DNA from 2 places in the Nonomuraea sp. 10N515B genome. Region 1 is predicted to be linked to the other one. Evidence: riboswitches for the same ligand, from Rfam matches in the RefSeq annotation. Region 1 holds a riboswitch; the other holds the start of a gene.
What was found. Region 1 has a riboswitch for cyclic di-AMP ahead of ACTWQA_RS56425 (glycoside hydrolase family 25 protein). Riboswitches for the same ligand answer to the same signal wherever they lie in the genome.
Positions count from the first base shown of each region.

Region 2: it holds a riboswitch for cyclic di-AMP, as region 1 does, so the genes downstream of both, ACTWQA_RS05155 (hypothetical protein) here and ACTWQA_RS56425 (glycoside hydrolase family 25 protein) in region 1, are expected to answer to the same signal.

Region 1 covers NZ_JBQQBQ010000113.1:5,052-10,859, forward strand. The annotation lists gene ACTWQA_RS56415 (heavy metal translocating P-type ATPase) at 25-2,529, shown strand; gene ACTWQA_RS56420 (hypothetical protein) at 2,553-2,777, shown strand; cyclic di-AMP (ydaO/yuaA leader) riboswitch at 2,929-3,073, shown strand; gene ACTWQA_RS56425 (glycoside hydrolase family 25 protein) at 3,086-3,862, shown strand; gene ACTWQA_RS56430 (TlpA family protein disulfide reductase) at 3,912-4,481, shown strand; gene ACTWQA_RS56435 (SHOCT domain-containing protein) at 4,535-4,765, shown strand; gene ACTWQA_RS56440 (BlaI/MecI/CopY family transcriptional regulator) at 4,762-5,148, shown strand; gene ACTWQA_RS56445 (M56 family metallopeptidase) at 5,145-5,808, shown strand, end outside.
Region 2 covers NZ_JBQQBQ010000003.1:133,953-139,760, reverse strand. The annotation lists gene ACTWQA_RS05165 (rod shape-determining protein) at 1-895, opposite strand, end outside; gene ACTWQA_RS05160 (DUF5302 domain-containing protein) at 1,063-1,263, shown strand; cyclic di-AMP (ydaO/yuaA leader) riboswitch at 1,424-1,558, shown strand; gene ACTWQA_RS05155 (hypothetical protein) at 1,730-2,524, shown strand; gene ACTWQA_RS05150 (alpha/beta fold hydrolase) at 2,569-3,408, shown strand; gene ACTWQA_RS05145 (winged helix-turn-helix transcriptional regulator) at 3,445-3,771, opposite strand; gene ACTWQA_RS05140 (NAD(P)-dependent oxidoreductase) at 3,850-4,452, shown strand; gene ACTWQA_RS05135 (DUF4032 domain-containing protein) at 4,491-5,699, opposite strand; gene ACTWQA_RS05130 (DUF885 domain-containing protein) at 5,722-5,808, shown strand, end outside.

The DNA of each region.
Region 1 (5,808 bases):
TAGGCGCACCAAAGGGGTGACGACATGACAGGGTCGGAGATCGGGGTCCTGGTCGGTTCGGTGGGCCTCATCGGGTTTCTCACCTGGTATTTCTTCGGGCCGAAGAACGCCAGGCCGGCCGAATTGCGGGAGGGCGCCCAGGAGGTCGAGATCACGGTCAAGGGCGGCTATTCGCCGGATCGGATCCGGGTACGGCAGGGTGTGCCGTTGCGCATCACGTTCGACCGGCGTGAGAGCGGGGAGTGCACCTCGCAGGTGGTCTTCCCGGACTTCGGGACGAGCAAGGCGCTACCGGCGTTCGGCAAGGCCACCGTGGAGTTGATGCCGGACCGTGCCGGAGAGTACGGCTTCGCCTGCGGCATGAACATGGTGCGCGGGCGGCTGATCGTCGAGTCGGACTCCGGCGACGGGGGTGTGCCCCTGAGCGCCCCCGAACCGGCCCGCCGCGCTGAACCCGTCACCAAAGGCAGCGACGGCGCGGTGGATGGGAGTGAGGCGGAGGACGGTGAGGCCGCCGAGCGCCGCGCGGAGATCGCCGACCTGTTCCGGCGCGTGCTCGTCGGCGCGGTCCTCACGGCGCCGGTAGCGGCGGCGGTGATGGCGCACGAGGTCTTCGGCGCAGGATGGGTGCCGGATTCGTTGCTGAACCCGTGGGTGCAACTGGTGCTGATCACGCCGGTGATGTTCTACACCGGCCGGCCCATCCACCGGATCGGCTGGCTCACGCTGGCCCACCGAAGTGCGGAGATGAACGCGCTCATCACGCTGGGCACCTCGGCTGCCTATGGCTACAGCCTCCTGGCCACCGTCGCTCCCGGCCTGCTGCCCGAGGACGTCCGTGACGTCTACTACGAGGCCGTCGGGGTGATCCTCACCCTGATCCTGCTCGGGCGGTTGTTCGAGGCCAAGGCCAAGGCAGGCACCGGTGAGGCGATCCGCGCGCTGATCGGGCTGCAAGCCAGGACCGCGCGCGTGGTGCGTGACGGCGCCGAGGCCGAGGTGCCGATCGAGGGGGTCGTGCCCGGCGACGTCATCGTGGTCCGGCCGGGGGAGAAGGTGCCGGTGGACGGCGTCATCGTCGACGGCCGCTCGACGCTGGACGAATCCATGGTGACCGGCGAATCCATTCCGGTGACCAAGGGAGCGGGCGATGAGGTGGTCGGCGCGACCGTCAACCAGACCGGCGCGTTCCGGTTCGAGGCCACCAAGGTTGGTTCGGAGACGATGCTCGCGCAGATCATCGCTCTAGTACGACGGGCTCAGGCGTCCAAGGCGCCCATCCAACGCCTGGCCGACCTGGTGTCCGGCTACTTCGTGCCCGCCGTCATCGCCATCGCCATCATCTCCTTCGCCGTCTGGTTCGTCGCCGGGCCGCCGCCCGCGTTCACCTTGGCGCTGGTGGCGGCGGTCGCCGTCCTGATCATCGCCTGTCCGTGCGCGCTCGGCCTGGCCACTCCACTGTCGGTGATGGTCGGGACCGGAAAAGGTGCTCAGGCAGGCATCTTGATCCGGGATGCCGAATCGCTGGAAACCGCCCACAAGCTGGGAATCATGGTGCTGGACAAGACCGGCACCATCACCCGAGGCCGGCCCGCCCTCACCGACGTCGCGCCGCTGAACGGCCGGGACGAGGATGACGTGCTGTCATTGGTGGCCGCTGCCGAGCGGTCGTCGGAGCACTCGCTGGGTGAGGCGATCGTTCGCGGAGCCGGTGAGCGTGGCCTCGCCGTTCCGGAGGTCACCGACTTCGACTCGGTGACCGGCAAGGGCATCCGGGCCGTCGTGGACGGGCACGAGGTGCTGGTCGGTCACTCCCGGTTCCTGACCGAGGAGGGCGTGGACGTCAGCGGCTTGAACGAGGCAGCGGATGAGTTCTCCTCGGCCGGTCGTACCCCGATCCTGGCAGCCGTCGACGGCAGGCCCGCGGGCGTGCTGGCGGTGGCTGACACGGTCAAGGTCGATTCCCGGGACGCGGTGGCCGCGCTGCAGGAGCTCGGCCTGGACGTGGTGATGATCACCGGGGACAACGCGCGGACCGCCGAGGCGATCGCCCGCCAGGTCGGCATCACCCGAGTGCTGGCCGAGGTGCTGCCCGAGCACAAGGCCGCCGAGGTGGCCCGGCTGCAGGGCGAGGCCCGGCGGGTGGGCATGGTCGGCGACGGCATCAACGACGCCCCCGCCCTGGCCCAGGCCGATGTGGGGTTCGCCATCGGCACCGGCACCGACGTGGCCATCGAGGCCGCCGACGTCACGCTGATCTCCGGCGCCCTTGGCGGGGTCGTCACCGCGATCCGGCTGTCCAAGGCCACCATGCGCAACATCCGCCAGAACCTGTTCCTGGCCTTCGTCTACAACGTGGTCGGCATCCCGATCGCGGCCGGCGTCCTCTACCCGTTCTTCGGCATCCGGCTCAGCCCCATCGTCGCCGCAGCCGCGATGGCGCTGTCCTCGCTGTCGGTGGTGGGCAACGCCAACCGGCTGCGCCGCTTCACCCCGCCCCGGCTTCCCCAAGCGCCACTTGCCGGGTGAATGGGATGCATGGGTCCGTCCCGATGCGTATGGAGCTCCTTCCCCGCTTCGACTACGAACACATCCCGTCCCTGATCCTGCGCGCGGTCGCAGGCGCCGACTTTATTGGTGTCTCAATCGTCGATCTGTGCATCCCGATTCCCGCTATCTCGCGCCACAGTGAGCAGGGCCCGGACGCGACGGCCGCAAACTTTACCCAGCCCAGACCCACGGCAGGCTCGGCATTTCAGCGGCTATCCGGCGGCTGAAACACCGGAATCCTATTTGCCCTACTTGCAATATCTATGGGCGCATGCATACCTTTTGCGCAATCGCGGTACACGTCTTGACGAGCTCTTCGTCACGGCGTTGCCGCATTGTTGACCGGACTGTGCGCCCTCCCGAGGAACCCCTCGGGACGGCGTTCGGCCGCCGAATCCGCACCTCGCGGAACCGGGGACCCATCCTCTTCGGGGTGAATCGGACGCCTGCCCAGGCTGCGTCCGTAGGGCACTTCCACGCCCGAACCCGTCAGCTAACCCGGTAGGCGGCATGGAAGCAAGGAGTCAATGCCCTCATGCCCAAGCCCCGGCTTGCCGCAATCGCCCACACCCTCAAGAACCACCTCGATCTTCCCGTCAAGGGCCTCGGCTTCGCCGTCGCCGGCGCGATCCTGGCCGCAGCCACCGCCCTCGCGAGCGTGACCGGCACGGCCCTCGCTTCATCTACCGAGCACAACTCAGTAAACGCAGCTCACCCCGAAGCCGAGACGCTCACCTATGGCGTGGACGTCTCCCGGTACCAGCCCCTGTACGACTGGAACGCCAGCCCCGCCAAGTTCGGCATCATCAAGGCCACCGAGGGCACGACCTTCCGAGACGCCTCGTTCGCCCGACACTGGCGCGAGATGGACAAGAAGAGAATCGTGCGCGGCGCCTACCACTACGGCCATCCCGGCAACGACCCCATCGCCGAGGCGGAGCACTTCCTGTCCGTGGTGAACTCCCAGCCCGCCAAGCGCGGCGACCTGCTGGTCCTCGATCTGGAGACCACCGATGGCCAGTCCGTCGCCGAGGTCAACGCCTGGGCCAAGGCGTGGCTGTCGCACGTGAAGGCCAAGACCGGGGTCACCCCGATGCTCTACAGCGGCTGGAACTTCGCCAACACCTACGGCAAGGGCCTGGCCGAATACCCGCTGTGGGTCGCGCACTACAGCAAGCCCAAGGGCGAGCTCGCCGCGCCCGCCGACTGGAAGTCCTGGGCCATCCACCAGTACACCGACTCCCCCGTCGACCAGAACGTCTCCACGCTGACCCCCGACCAGCTACGCGGCCTGGGCCGCCCCGCTGTCTGAGCAAACGGGGCGGACACGGGCACCAGGCATCTCACCCCTCAGATGGGCCATGGCCGTCCCCGGTGTCGTCGTGGTGATCTCCGCCTGCGCCACGCAGCAGACCGACACCTCGCAGCTGCAGGTGTCGGGCACGACCGAGACGTCCACTGCGCTGCCACCTGGCCGGCGCACGGTCGCCCCCGAACTGCGCGGCACCGACCTGGACGGGCGTGACTTCGACGTCGCCACGCCGCGGGGCAAGGTCGTGGTGGTCGACCACTGGGCGTCGTGGTGTGCGCCGTGCCGGGAGGAGACTCCGGCGCCGATCCGGGCAGCCCGGCAGCCCGAGCCGCTGGGCGTGGACTTCGTCGAGGTCAACATCCGCGACCGGCAGGCCTTCGCGCAGGCGTTCGCCCGCGACGCGATGCCGTCCCGTCGATGCGTTCGGCGCCGGCGCGCCGGCCTTCGGGCCGATGGCGCACCGCACGCTGCCGGCCACCTATGTGCTGGACCGGCAGGTCCGGGTGGCGGCCTTCTTCTTCGGCGCGGTGACCGACAAGAGCCTCATGGCCCACTTGCGCGGGATCGCGGCAGAACCCCGTGCGGCCGCGGGTGTCACATCTTCGGCGCCTGTGGGTAGGTTGACCTATGGAACTTAGGCGATTAGGGGGTGAGGCGGTGATGTGCGACTTTATGGGTGGTACAGGAGCCTGGACGGCTTTCTGGGCCATTCTGGTGTTGGCAGTGCTGGCCTTGGCGGTGGCCGCGACGATGTGGGTGGTGCGCTCGCTCACCGCTCGCGACCAGGGCCGCCCGCCACTGCCGCCGGAAGATCGCGCCTGGGCCGAGCTGCGCCGCCGGTACGCCGCCGGCGAGATCGACCGTGAGGAGTTCCTGGAGCGGAAGGTAGACCTGGAGGCGTGAGCGGAAGAATGGTACGGGGACTGGGCGACCTTGAGTCCGCCATCATGGACGTGATGTGGGCGGCCGACGGCCCGCTGCCGGTGCGCGAGGTGCTGGAGCGGCTGCGCGCAGAGCGCGAGCTGGCCTACACCACGGTGCAGACGGTGATGGAGATCCTCTACCGCAAGGGCTGGCTCGATCGCGAGCTGAAGCGCCGCGCCTATCTGTATTGGGCCAAGGCGAGCCGCGAAGATTACGTCGCCGGGCTGATGGCTGATGCGTTGGATGTGAGCTCCGATCGGACCGCCGCCCTGGCGCGGTTCGTCGAGCGCATGGACCCAAGGGAGGTCGCCAAGCTGCGGGCGCTGCTGGACGCGGCCAGGTCGGATGAGTCTGTGACATGAACGCCGCCCTGATCCTTGTGCTGTACGGCCTCGTCGTCGGCGCGCTCGGCCCGGTCGTGCTGCGCCGGGCCGCGTGGCTGGACCGGGCGCCGCGGCTGGCCATCTGGTGCTGGCAGTCGCTGAGCGCGGCGGTCGTCGGGTCGGCCCTTCTGGCCGGGCTGACGGTGGTGGTACCGGTCAGCGCGCTCGGCACGGATCTGGCGCGGTTCCTCAACGCGTGCGTGCTCATGGTGCGGGCCGCCTATGCCACGCCGGGCGGCGCGCTGATGGTCAGTGCGGGACTCGTGGTCTCTGCCGGCGTCGCGGGACGGCTCGTCTACGGTATCGGCGGCGAGCTGGTGGCCGCCGGCCGGGAGCGGCGCCGGCATCTGGCCGTGCTGGAGATGGTGGCCCGCCGGGACGCGGCGCTCGGCGCGCTAGTGCTGGAGCATGACATCGCCGTCGCCTACTGCCTGCCGGGCGGAGGCGGCCGGATCGTGCTGACCACCTCGACGTTGGCCGCCCTCGACGACCGCCAGCTGGCGGCTGTGCTCGCCCATGAACGCGCCCACCTGCGCGGGCATCATCATCTGCTGATGGCCGTGGCCCGCGGCCTGAGGCGGGCCTTCCCGTGGATCCCGTTGTTCCGGCTGGCCGCACGGGAGATCGGCCGATTGACCG
Region 2 (5,808 bases), on a different contig from region 1:
GGCGCACCGGCATGCACAAGGCGGTACGCATCCGCCGGCACAGCCCTCGCAGCAGTGCGCCACCCCCCACCAGCACCGCACCCCGTTCCCCGAGGTCGGCCACCAGTTCCGCCGGGCAGTCCTCCACGATCCCGACCGCCGCCCGCTCGATGGTCTCGACCGGCTGCCTGGTCGCCTCATAGATCAGTTGCACCGGGAGCGCCGCCGTGCGCTCCCTGCCGGTCTCCGCGTCCCTGCCGTGGACCAGCACCTGCCGGTCCAGAGGCTTCCACTCGGAGCCCGCGCGCCGCTTCGCCGCCTCCGCCTCGCCCTCGTCGATCAGCAGTCCGTGCTCGCGCTCGACCAGGCGGGCGATCGACCTGCTCATGGCATGGCCGCCGCCCGGGACCGTGCCAGAGGCGACCACGGCCCCGTAAGACAGCACCGCGATCCTGGCCGCGTCGCGCCCGATGTCGATGACCATCCACCCGGCGCAGTCCTTGACCGGCACGCCCGCGCCGAGCGCGGCCGCCAGCGCGTGCGGGATCAGCAGGATGTCCCGCGCCTCCGCCTCGAACGCCAGGTCCCGCAGTGCCGCCCGGTCGATCCGCGTGCACCCGTCGGGCAGCGCCAGGACCACACGGGGCCGGGCGAACGGATGCCCGTGCACTTTACGGACGAAATACCGGATCAGACGCCGGGTGAGCTCACCGTCGGCAGGCAGTCCGTCGCTGATCGGCCAGCACGTCTCGCCGAGGACGTCGACGGCCGCCGCGCCGTACCCGAGGACCTTGCCCGTCTCGGCGTGGCGTGCGACGGCCGAGGGCTCGTCCAGCACGATGCCCTTGCCCTTGACGTAGATCCGGGTGGACGCGGCCCCGAGATCCATCGCCAGGTCATGGCCGAGGACGCTCATTGCCGCTCCGGGGGGTTGGCTATCATGTCGCTTCTGCTTCCCCGGTGCGTACCAACGCAATACCAGGAACGGTTCGTCTTTGCCCAAGGCACGGCCTCAGCCCCGGTTTCGCGCCATAACCGCCGCCGTGCGAAGCTGTGATTGTCCCCAACACCATGGAGGTCCTCATGGCGGATACACCGGAGCCGGAAAACAGCGAAACTCCCGAGGACGAGATGAAGCGCAAGTTCCGCGAGGCGCTGGAGCGCAAGCGCAACCAGCACGCGGGCTCGGGCGAAGGTGGCAGGGGCGGTGACCCATCGAAGATCCACGGGGCGCACGGTCCGGCTGCGAGTAAAAGATCGTTCAGGCGCAAGAGCGGCGGCTGAGGCTGGGATTGCGAGGGGGTACGGCATGCCGTACCCCCTCTTTCTATGCCCGCGAACGCCAACCTCTGCCCGATTCGTCCCTTTACAGCCCTAGGTAGATCTTTCTGCAGATTCATGATGATTTGTTTGCGCGTGTCCGGAATACGTGGTTAAAGTGTGGGCCATTACCTAGCCGAATCCCGATAGATCGGGAACCGGGGACCCAACCCCTGGGGTGAATCCGGCCACGTGCCGGTAGGGCATCTCCACCGCCCGAACCCGTCAGCTAACCCGGTAGGCGTGATGGAGAGGACACCGCATTGATGTACGTACCCCCAGACAGCGTCGTGCCGGCCTCCGGTTGATCGGCCCTTTTCCCAGGCTCTTTTCGCGCTCCGCGTAGTAACCCCCGTTCGGCGTTCTGCCTTGCTACGCCCTTTTTTGGGAGCGCGTGTCCCTGACCCCTCGCAAAGGACCTCACTGCCCCATGTCTGCACGTTTTGGCCTGCGTTCCTGCGCCCTGTTCGCCACCTCCGCCACCACCGTTGTGGCCATCGCCTGCACGGCGGCCCACGCCGATTCCGACACCGAAGAGAAGATCCTGCTCAAGGGCTCTACCACGGCGTCCTATTACTGGGACGACGGATCCGGCCGCAACGGTGACACGGGCATGCCCGCCAGCGGCAAGCCCATGCAGAAAGGCCTGGCCGCCAGTCCGAGCTGGCCGCTGCTGACCGAGGGATATGTGGTCTACAAGGGCAAGAAGCTCCCCTTCTTCGTCGGTGACCGCGGCCCGGGCGTGCCTTCCAACCGTGGCATCATGCTCGACTTGGACGCCAAGACCTTCGCGGAGCTGACTGGCGGCAGGTTCAACCCCAATTCGCTCAGCGTGGACGGCGTCGGCGGCCAGGGTCACATCAAGATCGACTACGTCATCACCAAGTGGGGAGACGGCGTCGGCAAGAAGAACTACCCGGTCCCCTTCTCCACCGGCGCCTGGGGCAGGAAGGACACCAACCCGGCCAAGCCTCCGAAGGTCGTGGCCGAGGAGGAGCCTGCCGAGGTCAAGACCCCCGAGGCCAAGTCCGCCGAGGTCGAGCCCGCTGAGGAGCCCGCCGGCGGCAAGGCGGTGGCGGCTCCGGTTGGGCACCCCGTCACGCCCAAGACCGAGGCGGAGGAGTCGAGCGCCGTGAGCGGCGTCCTCCTCACGGGCGCCCTGGCCATGGCCGGGGGCGGCGTGGTGCTCGGCCACAAGCGCCTGCGCAGGCTTATCAAGCGCTGACTTTACGAGACGGAGACCAGAATGTCATTCTGGTCTCCGTGACCATGCGCGCAGCCGTCAACGGCATCGACATCGCCTACGAGACCTTCGGCTCACCGGCAGGACGACCCCTGCTCCTCATCATGGGGCTCGGCGCCCAGCTCATCCACTGGGACGAGGGGCTCTGCCGGCTCCTGGCGGAGCAGGGACACCACGTCGTACGGTTCGACAACCGCGACGCGGGCCTGTCCACGCACTTCCACGACCAGGGTGTCCCCCCAGCGGGGACGCCTGCGCCATACCTGCTCGACGACCTGGCCGACGACGCCGCCGGCCTCATGGAGGCACTCGGCTGGCCCGCCGCCCATGTGGTCGGCGCGTCGATGGGCGGGATGATCGCCCAGGCCCTGGCCATCCGGCATCCCGGACGGGTGCTGACCCTGACCTCGATCATGTCGACGCCGGGCCCCGAGGTCGCCCCGCCGACCGCGGCGGCGGCCGAGGTGCTGATGGCCACGCCGCCGGCCGACCGTGACGGCGTGCTGGAGCAGGCGCTGCGCACCTGGTCCGTCATCGGCTCGCCCGGCTACGACCTGGACCGCGAGCGGATCATCGCGATGGCCGGGATGGCCTACGACCGGTGCTTCGATCCTGCGGGCACGGCCAGGCAACTGGCCGCCATCATGGCCTCGGGCGGCCGGACGGAGCTGCTCGCCCAGGTGAAGGTGCGCACGCTGGTCCTGCACGGCGAGGCGGACCAGCTCATCCCCGTGGCGGGCGGCCAGGCCACGGCGGCGGCCATCCCCGGCGCCAGGCTGGTGACCTATCCCGGCATGGGCCACGACCTGCCACGCCCCCTCTGGCCCGACATCGTCACCGAGATCACCAAGCTCACCAGCGCCTGAACGCCCGGCGGCGGCCCGCACCGGCCTGCGTGCCGCTCAGGCCGACTTCTCGCGGCACCGGAGTATCTCGGTGATGTTCCGCTCGGCCCACTCGGCCACCGCTGCGATCGGTTCGTGCAGCGAGCGCCCGAGCTCCGTCAGTGTGTACTCGACCCGCGGTGGCACCTCGGCGAACACCTCCCGCGTGACGAGCCCGTCCTGCTCCATGGCCCGCAACGTCTGCGTCAGCACCTTGGGTGTGACCCCACCGATCTGTGCCCGCAGCTGGGTGAACCGCATCGGCCCGCCGATGAGGCTGAGCACGACCAGCACCGACCATTTGTCGCCGATCCGATCCAGAACCACCCGAGTCGGGCAATTCATATCGAAGACATTGCCGGTATCCATAAGGTACTTATAGCACGATGAAGTAACCAGTATCCAATGGATACTCTTGCTGCCATGAAGATCCTTCTCTTTGGCGCGACCGGCATGATCGGCCAGCGTATCGCCGCAGAGCTCACCGACCGCGGGCACGAGGTGACCGGCGTCAGCCGCTCGGGTCCCGTCAAGGGCGACGTTCACGACTCCGCCACTCTGGCCAAGGGCTATGACGCCGTCGTCTCCGCTATCAGCCCCCCGCGCGACGGCACCGAGCCGGAACCGCCCTTCGTCGCCGCCTATCGCGCGCTGATCGACGGCGTGCGCGTGGCCGGCGTGCGCCGCCTGATCGCCGTCGGCGGCGCCGGCAGCCTCCAGGTCGCTCCCGGGGTCGACCTGGTCGACACGCCCGAGTTCCCGGAGATCTACAAGAAAGAGGCACTGGCCGCGCGTGCCGTGCTGCGCCTCTTCCGCGAGGTGGAGGACCTGGACTGGACGTACATCTCGCCGGCCGCCGAGATCGCGCCCGGCGAGCGCACCGGGGTCTACCGCATCGGCGGCGATCAGCTGCTGGTGGACGCGGAGGGCCGCAGCTTCATCTCCGCCGAGGACTACGCGGTCGCTGTCGCGGACGAGCTGGAGAACGGCGCACATCCGCGCCGGCGCATCACGGTGGCCTACTGAACGAAGGCGTACTGAGCAGAGGCGTACTGAACGCCGGCCTACTGAGCGGCGTCCTCCGGCAGCAGCGCCTTCTCGTCGGGCTTGTGGACGAGCACGTTGTCCACATACGACTTCACGGCCGCCTCCAGCCCGACGTCGGCGCCCGCCTGCTCCGACAGATACCAGCGGTGGTCCAGAATCTCGTGGAACAGCTGCGCGGGCTCCAGCTTCCCGCGCAGCCTCGCGGGAATGGCCTCGACCGTCGGCTGGAACACCTCCGCCAGCCACTTGTGCGCCACGATGGCCTCGTCCTCGTGCCGCAGCCCCTTGGCCACCCGGAACCCGTCGAGGTCGTTGAGCAGCCGCCGCGCCTGGTTCTCCTCCACGTCGAGTCCGGTCAGCCGGAGCAACCGCCGCTGGTGGTGTCCGGCGTCGACGACCTTGGGCCGCACGATGAGCCGCCCGGTGCCGACCTTGCGCCGCACCATCATCTCGGCCACGTCGAAGCCCAGCAGGTTGAGCCGCCTGATCCGCTGCTCCACGCGGTGCCAGTCCACCTCCTCGATGATCTCGCTCTCGTTGATCTCGTCCCAGAGGCGGTGGTACCGGGTGACGACGTCCTCGGCGGTCTCCATGGGGTCGATGGACGGGTGCAGCAGCCCACCCGCCTCCAGGTCGAGCATCTCGCCGAAGATGTTGGTGTGCGCCGCGTCGATGTCGGCCAGCCGCTGGCCGTTGCTGATCATCGGGTGCATCTCGCCGGTCTCGGCGTCCACCAGGTACGCCGCGAACGCCCCCGCGTCTCTGCGGAACAACGTGTTGGACAGCGAGCAGTCGCCCCAGTAGAAGCCGTTCAGGTGCAGCCGCACCAGGAGCACGGCCAGGGCGTCGAGCAGCCGGGTGAGCGTGTCGGGGCGTAGCGTGCCCGACATGACGGCGCGGTAGGGCAGCGAGAACTGCAGGTGTCTGGTGATCAGCGCAGCGTCCAGGTCGTGCTCGCGGCCGGTGACGTACGCGACCGGCTCCACGGCCGGTGCGTCGAGCCGGGCCAGGTCCCACAACAACTGGTATTCGCGCTTGGCGTAGCGCTCACTGATCTCCTTGATCGCGTACACCTTGCCCGAGAGCCGGGCGAAGCGCACCACGTGCCGCGAGATGCCGCGCGGGAGATCGACGAGATGGTGCTGTGGCCAGTCAGCGAGTGGAACGTCCCAGGGGAGGCGAATAAGGTCGGGGTCACCGAGCGCGCCAGTCATCTGCAGGGGCATTTGCTCAGGATAAGGTGCACCGGTGGACGAGTTTCTCAAGTGGTACTTTTCCGACCGTCCCGTCGTCGCCAGCTTCCTGGGAGCCGACGGCTACGATCACACCCTCGGC